4 regions of the Paenibacillus amylolyticus genome follow, and region 1 is predicted to be linked to each of the others. Evidence: riboswitches for the same ligand, from Rfam matches in the RefSeq annotation. Region 1 holds a riboswitch; each other region holds the start of a gene.

Region 1 (3,213 bases):
TGTATCGTTTCGTTTACTTGCCGGAGAGCGTGTAGGACTTGTTGGTGCCAATGGTGTGGGTAAATCCACATTAATGAACATCCTTACCGGTAAATTGCTTAAAGATAGTGGAAAAGTAGAATGGACACCTAAGGTACGTTATGGATATCTGGATCAGCACACGAAGCTTACCCCAGGCAAAACTATTCGTGACGTGCTTAAGGATGCATTCCTTCCGTTGCTTGAATTAGAAAAAGAAATGATGAATATTACGGACCAGATGGCAGATGCAGATCCAGATAAGCTGGAGCAGTTGCTGGAAGAAATGGGCGATATTCAGGAACAACTGGAACAGGGCGATTTTTATCTGATTGACGTAAAAGTGGAAGAGATGGCCAATGGTCTTGGTTTGTCCGCAATTGGTCTTGATCGGGATGTCGCAGCTCTAAGTGGTGGGCAACGTACCAAGGTGCTTCTTGCCAAGCTTCTGCTCGAGAAACCTACAGCTCTTTTGCTGGATGAGCCGACCAACTATCTGGATGTAGAACACATTGAATGGTTGTCACGTTACCTGAAGGACTACCCGCACGCGTTTCTGTTAATCTCCCATGACACGGAATTCATGAATGAAGTCGTAAATGTCATTTATCATTTGGAATTTGCCAAATTAACGCGATATGCAGCGAACTATAACAAGTTCCTTGAGATGGCTGATATGAATAAAGCCCAGCATATTGATGCGTACGAGAAACAGCAAGAGTACATCAAGAAACAGGAAGATTTCATTCAGCGTAACAAGGCACGTGCTTCAACTTCTGGTCGAGCGAAGAGCCGGGAGAAGCAACTGGACAGAATTGAACGTATTGATCGTCCAGATGAAGCGGCCAAACCAACGTTCAAATTCAAGGATGCCCGCGCGAGCAGCAAAACGGTCTTTGAGGGCATTGATTTTGAAATTGGATATACGTATCCTTTGCTGCCTAAAATGACAATGACAATTGAACGTGGTGAAAAAATTGCCATCGTAGGTTGTAATGGTGTGGGTAAATCAACTCTGCTGAAAACCATCCTGGGAAAAATATCTCCACTCAGTGGAAAGACTTTCTTGGGAGATTATCTCGAAACGGCCTATTTTGAGCAGGAAGTTCGTGCTGGGAATATCACGCCTATTGAGGATGTGTGGAATGAGTTTTCACATTTGACCCAAAATGAAGTCCGGGGTCATCTCGCTCGCTGCGGGTTGAAAAATGAGCACATTACCCGTCCGCTTAACATGCTGAGTGGTGGAGAGCAAGCCAAGGTTCGTCTATGCAAACTCTTGATGCGTGAAAGCAACTGGATTCTGTTCGATGAGCCGACGAACCATTTGGATGTCACAGCTAAAGCTGAGTTACAGCGTGCCTTGCAAGAATTCAAGGGAACGGTGTTGCTGGTATCTCATGAACCTGATTTCTACGAGGGTTGGGTTACCAAAACATGGAATGTTGAAGAATGGTCTGAGAAAAACTAGACAATTCAAGCAACGCTTAATAGAAATGAACGGTGACAAAAAAATCCTTCTATGGTAACATAGGCTACAACTTCATATGAACACTAGGGGGGCCGCACGATGTGGCTGAGATGGAAGAATGCGATTCCGGACCCTTTGCACCTGATCTGGATCATACCAGCGTAGGGAAGTGGCGAGCGCGTTTCAGTGAATGACGTGAGCAAACGGCAATTCGAAAGAATTCAACCGTCTTGCTTAGTAAATTGAAACATGCAGTTGCGTGTATAACGTTATGGCTATAAGGTCTATAGCTTTATTGCACGAAATGAACTGTATGTATCAGTCAGTCATCTGGTCCTATAATTAATACGCAGCCACTCCCCTACGGGAGTGGCTTTTTTGTGTTTTCATAGCATTCACGCATGGAAGGAGATGAAAAGTACGGTAATTTCTCATGAACGTGTACACGGATCATTTGAACTGCATGTTGTATCTACGGGTGTAGGGAATCAAGCATCTTTTGTAAAAGTTGCAAAGGACGTTTGGCCATGGGTGGACTACATCCATATACGAGAGAAACAACTCTCGTGGCAACAAAAGATCGGTTGGGCTGAAAGTCTGCGTGGTGTTGGCGTTCCGTCTTGTCGCATCGTTATCAATGGTTCAGAACTGCCATCACAGAATGACATCTATGGCGGTGTACATTGGGGGCAAGAGGCTATACGTAACTACAACCCTGCTGTTATAAGCAATATCCAGCGAATTCGTCTGGGTGTATCTGTTCATTCAATCGATGAGGCAAAAATCGCTGAAGAACGGGGAGCCGATTACCTTTTCTTCGGGCATGTCTACTCAACCAACAGTAAGCCTGATCTTGAACCAAGAGGATTATATGCTCTGGCTGAAGTGTGCTCTGGTGTCTCCATTCCTGTCATGGCGATTGGGGGCATCGAACCGGGAAACATTCACGCTATTCGCTCTGCAGGCGCACAGGGAGTCGCTGTGATCTCGAATGTATGGGCGAGTGATTCCCCGGATCGGGCGGCTGCATTATTAAGGCAGTCTATCGTGGCTACAGAAAGTCTGAGGCGCTGAATCAAGGAGATGAGAGGATGAAAGAGATCGTTACTGATAAACCGGATAAAATTCATGCAGAAACGATTATTGTAGGAGGAGGCGTTGTTGGTTGTGCCATTGCGTATGAGCTTGCTTCCCGTGGACAGGATGTGCTGTTGCTGGAGCGTTCGGTGATTGCGGGAGGCACTTCTTGTGCGGCGGCTGGAATGCTGGCGGCAGATAGTGAGGATTTTGCTCATCCTTTGATGGCTAAGCTCGCCAGGCAGAGTAGACAGTTACTTATCGAGCAACAGGTGCTAATGGCTACACTCAGCAAGGTAGAGGTTGGTCTGCAACGTCAGGGATTCCTAACTCCTTTTCGTTCATACAGTGAATTAAGTAGTTACAAGGACAATCGGAAGTTTGCGTTGTCTGATTCTGCTGATGAGGTGTGGTGGGATCGTTCCGTTGTGCAACAGGAGGCATCATGGCTTAACAGAGATACGTATGGAGCCTATTACAGACCTTACGAGAGTGAGATTCTTCCAGTCCATCTAACGAAGGCATATGCTGAATCCGCTCAAGCATTGGGAGCACGGGTTATGGAGGACATACAGGATATACGTGTGCAAGCAAACGAACACGGCGTGCAGGGAATCACCACATCGATCGGTGAGATGAAATGCAAA
Region 2 (3,213 bases), 3.4 Mb from region 1:
CTTGAGAAAAGGGACCAAATGCAGTACCATCGCAATCAGTAATCCAACCGCTGTTCCAGCGGCGAATCCAATCAGCGTTAACTGAATGGTTGCGGAAGCGTGCATGCCAAGCCGTTCGGCCTGGGTTGCCGCTTCGCGGGCGATGTCGGACGGTGCAGGCAGCATCCATTTCTCAATATGGAAGAGGGAGACGGCTCCCTGCCATATCGCTATAAAGAGAATAACCGCCACAATGGGCGGCCATACACTTTTGAAATAGGCAGGCATTAGCGATACTTCTCCGTCAGGGTATCCATGCTGAAGCCGGTAGGGCTATGGGCGATTTTGATCTGGGAGATGATGCTTGGGCTGCCAGCCTCCACGAGTACCTCGTGCATTTTACGGACAACTTCCAGCAGTTCCTCTAGTTCCCCCTCCATCGTGGTGTCGAGCGCGTTCACCTGATATTTCAGGCCGGATTGCTGAATAACTTCAATGGCGCGATCAACGTAAGGATAAGAGTTCTCGCCATTTGGCGTTTTCGGGATAACCTGAATACTAAGTAGTGTGCTTGCCATGAGAGATCACGGCTCCTTTCGTGATAAATAAAATGAACTAATGACTGTTACACTTGCCACTTCGATGACAGAATAACCTTCCAATCGCTGTTATCCCCAGATTTTTTTGATTCCCTTTCTCTAAAGGGAAAATCCGGTGATAAAGGCGACCGCTTCGCTTTTTCACGTTATTTCTGTCCTCTCCGTCATCGTGTAAATATTAAGTTCGTTTTATATGAGAAATTTTATTGGGGTAAAAACTCGTTCGTATATGCCTTGCTCACATCGATCTGTTCATCCAGCAGTTTTTTGCTAAACATCCAGTCGGTGTAGTTCTGCCACACTTCCTGCTTTTGCTCACCCCAACGCGGGGCGTCATCCGTGTATTTTGGACTAAGCCACTTCTGGCTTGCCAGTACCAAGTCTTTATCCAAGTCCGGTACGGCCTTGATCAGAATGTTTGCTGCGTCTTCGGGATGATCAATTGCGTATTGATATCCTTCTGAAGTGGCTTTCAGGAATGCTTTCACCAACTCAGGGTCGTTTTGGATCGTCTGCTCGTTTGTTACTAGTACAGGCGTGTAGTAATCCAGTGCATCTGAATAATCCTTCACATATAACATGTCGATCGGTTCTCCGCGCAGTTCGGCTTCAATACCTGTCCAGGCGTAGAAAATCCATGCGAAATCGATATCCCGTTTCACTGCGGTGAAAAAGTCGGCATCACCCATGTTAATGTTTTTCACTTTGGATACATCGGCTCCGTCGCCTTCCATAATGGATTGCATCACGGCTTCTTCGACTGGGGAACCCCAACCGCCATAGGTTTTACCTTCAAAATCTTTCGGTGACTTGATATTCCGATCCGCCGGAGCAGCGAAACCAGATGTATTATGCTGAATAACTGCTGCGATGGAGACCAATGGAACACCCTGTGTGCGGGCTTGAGTTACACTCTCCTGATAACTTACGCCAAAAGGCACTTCATTCGAGGCAACCATTGTATCTGCGCCACCGGCACCTGGTTGTACAATCTCAACGTTCAAGCCTGCGGCTTTATAAAAACCTTGATCTACAGCTGCATACAGGCCTGTATGATTCGTATTTGGTGTCCAGTCGAGCACCACTTTAATATCTTTCAGGGCGGCAGTGTCACCTTCGTTGCTGCTTTCCGTATTTGTGTTGCCGTTCTGCCCAGCTGGGGCAGCTTCTTTGCCACCACATGCGGCTACAGTCACCATAAGCACGCATAAGAGCAACAATCCCATCGTTTTACGCCATTTCATCTGTGGTTCTCTCCTTCGGTATGTCCGGCCGATTGGCACGGGGTACTCCTTGGCTTCATATCCAATCATCTTGCATAAATCGACAGATTTATACCAGTTGAGATCTGGATAACGTCACTTTTTTTAGCTCTCTGGCTATATAAAAGAACATTAAAAAAGCGTCCCGTATTCCGGGACGCGTGCAGGCGTTAGAGAGGTGGCGTTCAGCCATAGGGCTGTGCCATTTCGATATACTCCGATTCCTACGCTGGCATGATCCAGATCAGGTCTAAGGGTTAGTATCTTGGTGGGATACACTCTCAGCCGGCCAATTCCGACTCCCCTGGGAAACTATGAAGTTACGGGCATTACTTAGGTGTAATTATAGGCCAGAGGGTAGGACCTGTCCAGTCATGAACTGGATAGGGACACGTATAAGTTATCAAACAGGCCGTTATACATATGTATAACAGCCTGTTTGGATGTGTTATTTTCAATAATTATCGTGGGGAATCATATAAGGCAATCTGACTGAGTGCAAAAGCATCGGATTTTGGGTCATAACCTACCTGTTTCTGAGTGGTTTCCAGATTTAATCGTTTAAACCGATTATTCGAGATCCCATGCAGTATGGTGAAGGGCTCCAGATCTGTAGTTGTAATTGCTTTGAACATCAAATCGCACAAGTCAGCCGGACTAATATACGCGCTCATATCCCTTGCCTCCAGCACTGGTCCGTCCGGTTGAAAATCATCATATGCACCTATACGTACCGCAACACTTTGTAAACCTTCGGTATACGCAAAATAGGAAGCGAGCGATTCTCCAAAACATTTGCTAACCCCGTACAAATTCCGTGGGCGTGTTGGCATGTCCGGATAGACTTGAGCATCAATGGGATACCCCTCAGTCGTCTGTGCACTGCTTGCAAGAATGACTCTTCGTACACCTTGGTCTTTAGCTGCACGGAATACATTAAATGTACCTTTGATATTGATGTCCAACAACGATTCATAAAATCCGGCATTCGGGGAAGGATCTCCCGCCAGATGTACAACCACATCCATGCCTTCGCAAGCATGCTGACAGGCTTCGGGGTCTGTCACATCCAGTGTCATGATCTCATGGCCGGTCCCTTGATACGTATGCAGTCTGTCGATATTTAAATCCGTTAGTCGCAGGTGAAATGCCTCTGACAAATGTTGGGACAAGTCACGTCCAATTTTTCCGGCTGCGCCAGTAATTAAAATGTTCATGAAATCAGCTCCAATTCTTAGCGCTGGAAGAACTCAATCCATTCCTTTTCAGGTCCATAGATGAAGAAATAGCGGTAACCGTTAGGCAGTGTAATAATCTCTCCGTCGATAAATTCGGCTTCGGTGGATTGAATGCGTTTGTACTCAGAATCAAGA
Region 3 (3,213 bases), 340 kb from region 1:
CTATTTTCTTTATGCTTTCGCAGGACAAGAAATACCGATCCGCTAACTCCTCTATCCTGACTCCATTGCGGAATAAGGATTTAATCTCAGCGTTTCGAGCAGAGACCCTGCTCTTGCTCTCTGTTTTCTCGCCCCATTTCAGGTGCGCCTCTTTGGGTTTTGGGATATAAACCAATTCCCCTTGAACGTATTCCTGAATGATACGTAACAATTCTTCTGGAAAAATAGACTCGGCTTTTGAATATTTCATGGGCCTCACTCCTTATTTAATAGATCAATAAGGTGCAAAGCCAGTTAGTGGAATATTACGATTCGTCGTTGGCAATGTGATTATTCCCAGGCTCTATGCAAAGCATTGCCATATCCTTCACTGGCTTTGCATAGAGCCGTACCATGTAAGAATCCTACTCCGATTGTTTTCAATAGCCTCACCTCCAGAAAATAGATAGTTGCTATTTGCTTATTATATCAGGGCTTGTTGTTCAAATGTTTAATCATGTATTTTTGGGCTAACATGTTCTGATTATTCTGTACTCACCTTGATTAGCTGCTCTCTACTTTACCAGTGAACTCAAGACTCCAGCCTCCATGACATCTCCCAAAAATCAAGTTCAAAGCGACTGCACATCACGAAAATATCCTCCATCCGTTGGTACGTTCCCTCGCTACAGCCTTCTAATAGCTTATCCGTTAACGTCACTAGGGATTGATTGTTGCTGTTGTATTCAGAGGAAGCATATCCTGTGATCCACTCTCCGTAAAAAGGATGATCAGCTGCACCTGGCTTTTGGGCAAGGACTTGACCAATCTCTGCATAGCTCCATGAGCAGGCCAGAATGGATACAAGTACTTCTGCTATGCCTCCCGCATGGGAAACAGAGAGCATATAGTTAGTATAGGCTGCATTTTTCAGGGCAGGTTTTACCTGGAAAACATGATCCTCTGTAATTCCTAATCGCTCCATATAAGAACGATGAATTTTCATTTCACCATTCAGGATGTTATCTACGTTTTCACTAAAAAACTGCATCAATTTGGGGTCGTGCGACTTGACAATACCTAGTGCAAATACGCGGGCATAATCGAACAGGTACAAGTAGTCTTGCAGCAAATAATAACGAAATTGTTCAACCGTTAAGGAACCATCTCCGATTCCTTTAACAAAGGGATGCTCAAGACATTCCTTCCACACAGGCTGTGCTGCCTGATATAGTCTCTCTGAAATAGTCAACATGTGTTCCTCCAATTCATAATGTACGTATTTAAAAACAAAAAAACGAAACATCCATAGGATGTTTCGCAGACAAATACACTAAAACAAGGGGGTTCGCATGAGCTACCCAAGTAAAGCGTTTCATCGTTGCATCCCTACGTTGGCATTATCCAAATCAGGTAAGGTCGGTTTAACACCCTCTCAGCCGGTTAAGGCTCCCTCGCAAACGGTTGTATGTAGTTGATTACTTTCCTATTCCCATAAAAGATAAAATAACATCCATTTAGTATATCAAGGGCTGTTAAATATAGTCAAGGAAGATTGTATCGCCCCTCATCACCTTTGGTGACGTATGTAAACGATGAAAACCATCACAACAATGGTTGAGTTTCAGCCACTGTTATGATGGTTTCTATTCTTGCAACTACTGCCGATGGTTTAATGCCCGAGTTTGTTCTTTCCGACAAAAGTGAGTATTCCGTACTGGGAAGTATTTCTCCAGCTCTCATTGGTCGTATCATTCCACTTGGCTACGCTCTGCTTACCTCCGCCCTGGTTGTCGTTAATTTGGAGCTCGAAACCGAGAACATTTCCTGCTTTGGGCGTCAATGATTGTAAATGAATTCTGGCTTCTACGAGATATCCTTTATTTGTTTTCTTCACAGCACTTACAAGGCGTCCAGGTGAGGCACCCCCTGCAAAGGTTCCCACATTGTCTGCACTGATTCTGAACTGGGCATCATCATATTGAAAATACGGTGTGCGCTGGTGATTCTCGTCCAGGAAAATCTCAACCGAATCCTGATCCCATGGGTTGATACTATCTGTAATGATGTTTGGATCAGTGACGTCGATCAGCAGGTATAGATACTCACCTGACCACATTGCGCGAGCCACTGCCTCTGCACCTTCGCTCTGGTTCAACCGTTTTACTTCAAATGGTGCAGCCTTATTCCATGATGTGTCTTTCTTCCCATCAATCTGAACAATCCCTTGCACAGCTTGTGCAGATTTGGGCATAGGGGCGAGTTGAATCACGCCGTATTTGCTTGTATCCTGTTCCTGAGATTGTGTTCGATCATTCCAGTACAGTGGATTATAAGGTTGTGTCCCACTTGAACCGCCATCAGTCACACGGATATCCAATCCGGCTTCATATTCTGATCCGACTTGGATACCACCCCACGGAATGGACAATTCAACCTGATATCCGGCTTTGGTCTCGCGTACACGATATGAACGCTGCTCCACACCCTCAGCTTTGCCCGACCGCTTAATGATTACATGTCGGTCATCTGCTTCATATGAAGTGGTCTTGCCATTATTGAGATCAACAAAGATATCTACTCTGTCATTCACATCTGCCTTCGCATCCTGAACATCCACGAGGATATACAGGTTACTATGATCCCATAAGGTGCGGAAACTGGCTGATCCCGTAGAGTCACCCTTCAGTGGAGTAGACACCGCTTTGTTCCAGAGCGGATCTTGTGTCTGTTTTTTGATATCCGGTTTACCCGAAAGTGAGACGGCTCTCTGCGTCAACACAGGCAAACTGGATTCATCCACGAGTCCCCAGTATGCCTTTTTGGCCTTCAGGGCTGAATCAAACAGCATAGCCTGGTTGTTGTAAGACTTCTCATCTTGGAGTCCCCATAAGGTAACTGAAGAAATGTGGTCTTTGTGTTTTTTGTACAAATCCAACAGTTCCTTATATCGATACGCCTGCTTTACTGCAACTTCATCGGACATCTCTTCACCAAATGGAATTCCGCTATCCACATCCAGTTCCGTGATCTGAATATCCAATCCAAGTTCGGCGAACATGTTGATCGTTTTTTCAATTTCCTTGATGGACGGGGATTCCAGGTTATAGTGGGATTGCAAACCCACACCATCGATGAGCCCTTTCTCTTTCAGTCGTTTGACCAACTGATACATATGCTCTCTTTTCTCAGGGATTTCCGTGAAGTATTCGTTGTAATATAATTTGGCATTCG
Region 4 (3,213 bases), 3.0 Mb from region 1:
TGGCTTCTGATTTTCTGCTTGAGATCCGTCGCCCAGTGTGGAAGGATTAGCTACAAATGTTTTGCCTTGACCATCATAGGTCGTGCCCTTTGGAACAACAATAGTTGAATTTACAACCGTAGGCGCAGCCGCAACCGGAACTGCACCAAATATAGAAGCAACCAAACCAGCGGACAGTAACAACGTCAACATTTTTTTCATAACTTTATTCCTCCCTTATTCTCTCGTTTTTTGGTAGTGTACAGTCTGGGCTTGTACTGGAAGTTCGCCAGAGGTGCACCTCTGTCCGAACCACAACCTAATCCTACCAAATAAGGAAGGTAACTAGAATAATCATTAGATCAGATATATCATGACATCGTACAATCCCTGTCATATCGGCATTTTTTGCATGCTAGGTCTCTCAAGCAATATGCTCATATCAACCTCTGGTATGCTCATTTGTAACGTTGGTACCCCTCACTTAATCCCCAATAACAAAGAAAGACCACTACATTTGTCTCCAAATGTGTGATCTTGAATGTCTTCTGGCTTGCTGTTATAAAATATCAGGCTCCGAATCTCTTACGATAACCGCACTTTCGACACAACTCTTCCACAGCTTCCCGCTTGGAGAAGCCATATACCAGATTGTTCGCTCGCTCACCCTCAATAATCTCCGAGAATGACTTCTCGTGCACATTACCCAGGTTAATCACACCCTCGCCATCGAGACAGCATGGAACCACCGTTCCATCTACAAGCACAGCTGCCTGACCGCGAAGTGCATGGCAAAAGCCTTTACCGTCATCTTCAGGTGCATCCAGACTTGGCCACTGGAACTCATGGTCCTGATTCAGGTATACATTCGGGGCAATTTTGACCCCGCTACCTGGAACTACTTTTTCCTCAATGCGGAAATCCAGATTGAACTCACGTTCCAATACTTCAAGGGTCTCCCGATTTCGATTCATCTGAGCATTTGTGAAGTTATCCTGTGTCAGATTCCACAACCGAAATGAGATGATGACATTGTGCTTAACGGCCTCGTGTACAAAGGACAAAATATGACGCAGGTATCCGTCACGGTCTGTTGAACCTTCATGCCCATCGAAACTGTGCAGGGAGAAATTCATCTGCCGCAGCGCTGGTTTGCCAAGCAATTTATGCTGAGTCTTGGGCAGCAGTGTACCATTCGTTGTAATGTTCACCTTGAGTCCCTTCTCATGTGCGGAATCGAGCAACAGATCTATTTTGGGATGCAACAAGGGTTCGCCTTTGACATGTAGATAAATATGATTGGTGTGTGGTTTAACTTGATCCAGTATATTGTTGAAGACTTCAGGGTCAATGAATCCTTTGGCACGCTGTGTCTGCGGACAGAAGCTGCATGCCAGATTGCAGATACTCGTGATCTCAATATATACTTTTTTGAACGTTTTCAACTCGGGTCCCCATTCTGCCTAGGAGGGAGAACAATCCCACCTGCATTTGTGATCCGGCCAATATGCGCCACCACTATTATATCGGGTTAGGGAGCCCAGGTAAATTGTTCAGTTGTTCGGGTCTGACTCCAAGTTCATCTCAAGAATTCCATCATGCTGCCTCTTTACAGTTCATGTTCAAGTGATATATGCTGAACACACAACTGCATATCTTGAACTTTTGCACTAGGGGAGCCTTGCGGCTGAGACGAATATGACTATTCGGACCCTTTGAACCTGATCTGGATCATACCAGCGGAGGGAAGTGGAGCGGCCTTTTAGTAAGCGGAATTTTTCATGTATGTGAAGATAAATTGCGGATTTAACTTACAGACCCACTCATTTCTCCGGAAATGGGTGGGTCTTTTTTGTTCCTTTTGCAGAGTATAGGATGCCGTTGTTATTGCAGTAGTCTGACATCAAGGGGGTGAGGATCAGATGGATAACCATGTAACCATTCACAACGTAAGCTTTGCTTTTCCCGAAAAAAAAGAGTCCCCTGTGCTCGTCAATGTGTCACTTCAGGTTCAACAAGGAGAATTTGTCTCGCTCATCGGCTCCAGCGGATCAGGTAAAAGCACACTCTTCAAGCTGCTCGCAGGCTTGCATGAGCCAACCGTTGGCACCATCGATATAGCTGATGTCCCGCAAGGACAACGGCTCGGACGAGTCGCCTATATGCCGCAGAAAGATCTGCTGTTATCCTGGCGTACCGTCATGGAGAACTGCATGCTACCTGCCGAGCTTGCACCAGGCCGACAGGACAAGGACAAACTACGAGCCGATATCATCGCAGGATTGGCAAGGTTCGGCTTGTCCGGTTATGAGCAGGCCTATCCAGATGAGTTATCCGGCGGCATGCGGCAGCGGGTGGCATTGCTGCGTACCTTGCTTACAGGCGGGCAGCTCATGTTGCTGGATGAACCCTTCGGTGCACTCGACGCCTTAACCAAACGAGAAATGCATCGCTGGTTGCTGGAGCTGTGGGAGGACTTTGGACAAACCGTGCTGTTCATTACCCATGACATCGAGGAAGCCCTGCTGTTAAGTGACCGTATCATTCTGTTAACTCCAGGGGGGCAAGGTCAGCAGTTGCGGGAGATGACGGTTCCTTTACCACGCCCAAGGCATTCGGACATGATCTACGAACCAGCTCTCGTGCAGATGAGGCAACAACTGGAGGAACAATTACATGCAAAATGATAGAGCTGAGGTTAGCGTTTGGACGTGGTGTTCAAAGTGGCTCTCGAAATGGTTTTCCCAATATGGTTTGTTTATTCTGCTCATGTTCTTTTTACTGGCGATCTGGGAAGTGATTGTGCGTATGGGATGGGTGCCCTCCTTCATCATTCCTGCACCCACGGCCATCGTAAGCTCACTGGTTGAGCATCGTCGTCTGCTGTTGACTATCCATCTACCTGCTACCTTTATGGAGGTTATTGTTGGTTTTGTCTTGTCCATAGTGACTGGAATTACTCTGGCAACAGGCATGCATATGAACCGATCGATTGAAAAGGCCCTATATCCCTTCATCGTGATCAGTCAAACCATCCCGCTGATCGCCTTGTCCCCCGTATTTATCTTGTGGTTTGGTTACACGTTGTGGAGCAAAGTCGCGGTGGTATTCTTAATCGCATTCTTCCCCATTGTAGTCAGTACCTACGATGGACTCCGCCAAGGCGATCCAGAGCAGCGTGAACTGCTGCTCACCATGGGCGCCAGCAAGTGGGATATTTTTCGCAAACTCCAG

The links. Region 1 has a riboswitch for thiamine pyrophosphate ahead of V6668_RS17690 (thiamine phosphate synthase). Riboswitches for the same ligand answer to the same signal wherever they lie in the genome.
Region 2: another riboswitch for thiamine pyrophosphate. It lies ahead of V6668_RS02350 (ABC transporter substrate-binding protein); the one in region 1 lies ahead of V6668_RS17690 (thiamine phosphate synthase).
Region 3: another riboswitch for thiamine pyrophosphate. It lies ahead of tenA (thiaminase II); the one in region 1 lies ahead of V6668_RS17690 (thiamine phosphate synthase).
Region 4: another riboswitch for thiamine pyrophosphate. It lies ahead of V6668_RS04635 (ABC transporter ATP-binding protein); the one in region 1 lies ahead of V6668_RS17690 (thiamine phosphate synthase).

The regions. Positions count from the first base shown of each region.
Region 1 covers NZ_CP145892.1:3,986,419-3,989,631, reverse strand. The annotation lists gene V6668_RS17695 (ABC-F family ATP-binding cassette domain-containing protein) at 1-1,489, shown strand, start outside; TPP riboswitch at 1,565-1,674, shown strand; gene V6668_RS17690 (thiamine phosphate synthase) at 1,901-2,563, shown strand; gene thiO (glycine oxidase ThiO) at 2,581-3,213, shown strand, end outside.
Region 2 covers NZ_CP145892.1:487,666-490,878, forward strand. The annotation lists gene V6668_RS02340 (ABC transporter permease) at 1-267, opposite strand, end outside; gene V6668_RS02345 (thiamine-binding protein) at 267-557, opposite strand; gene V6668_RS02350 (ABC transporter substrate-binding protein) at 782-1,822, opposite strand; TPP riboswitch at 2,044-2,156, opposite strand; gene V6668_RS02355 (NAD(P)-dependent oxidoreductase) at 2,302-3,057, opposite strand; gene V6668_RS02360 (VOC family protein) at 3,075-3,213, opposite strand, start outside.
Region 3 covers NZ_CP145892.1:3,642,598-3,645,810, reverse strand. The annotation lists gene V6668_RS16185 (CD3324 family protein) at 1-250, opposite strand, end outside; gene tenA (thiaminase II) at 572-1,234, opposite strand; TPP riboswitch at 1,348-1,445, opposite strand; gene V6668_RS16175 (endo-1,4-beta-xylanase) at 1,652-3,213, opposite strand, start outside.
Region 4 covers NZ_CP145892.1:1,017,595-1,020,807, reverse strand. The annotation lists gene V6668_RS04645 (pectate lyase) at 1-201, opposite strand, end outside; gene V6668_RS04640 (radical SAM/SPASM domain-containing protein) at 549-1,424, opposite strand; TPP riboswitch at 1,642-1,744, shown strand; gene V6668_RS04635 (ABC transporter ATP-binding protein) at 1,902-2,666, shown strand; gene V6668_RS04630 (ABC transporter permease) at 2,656-3,213, shown strand, end outside.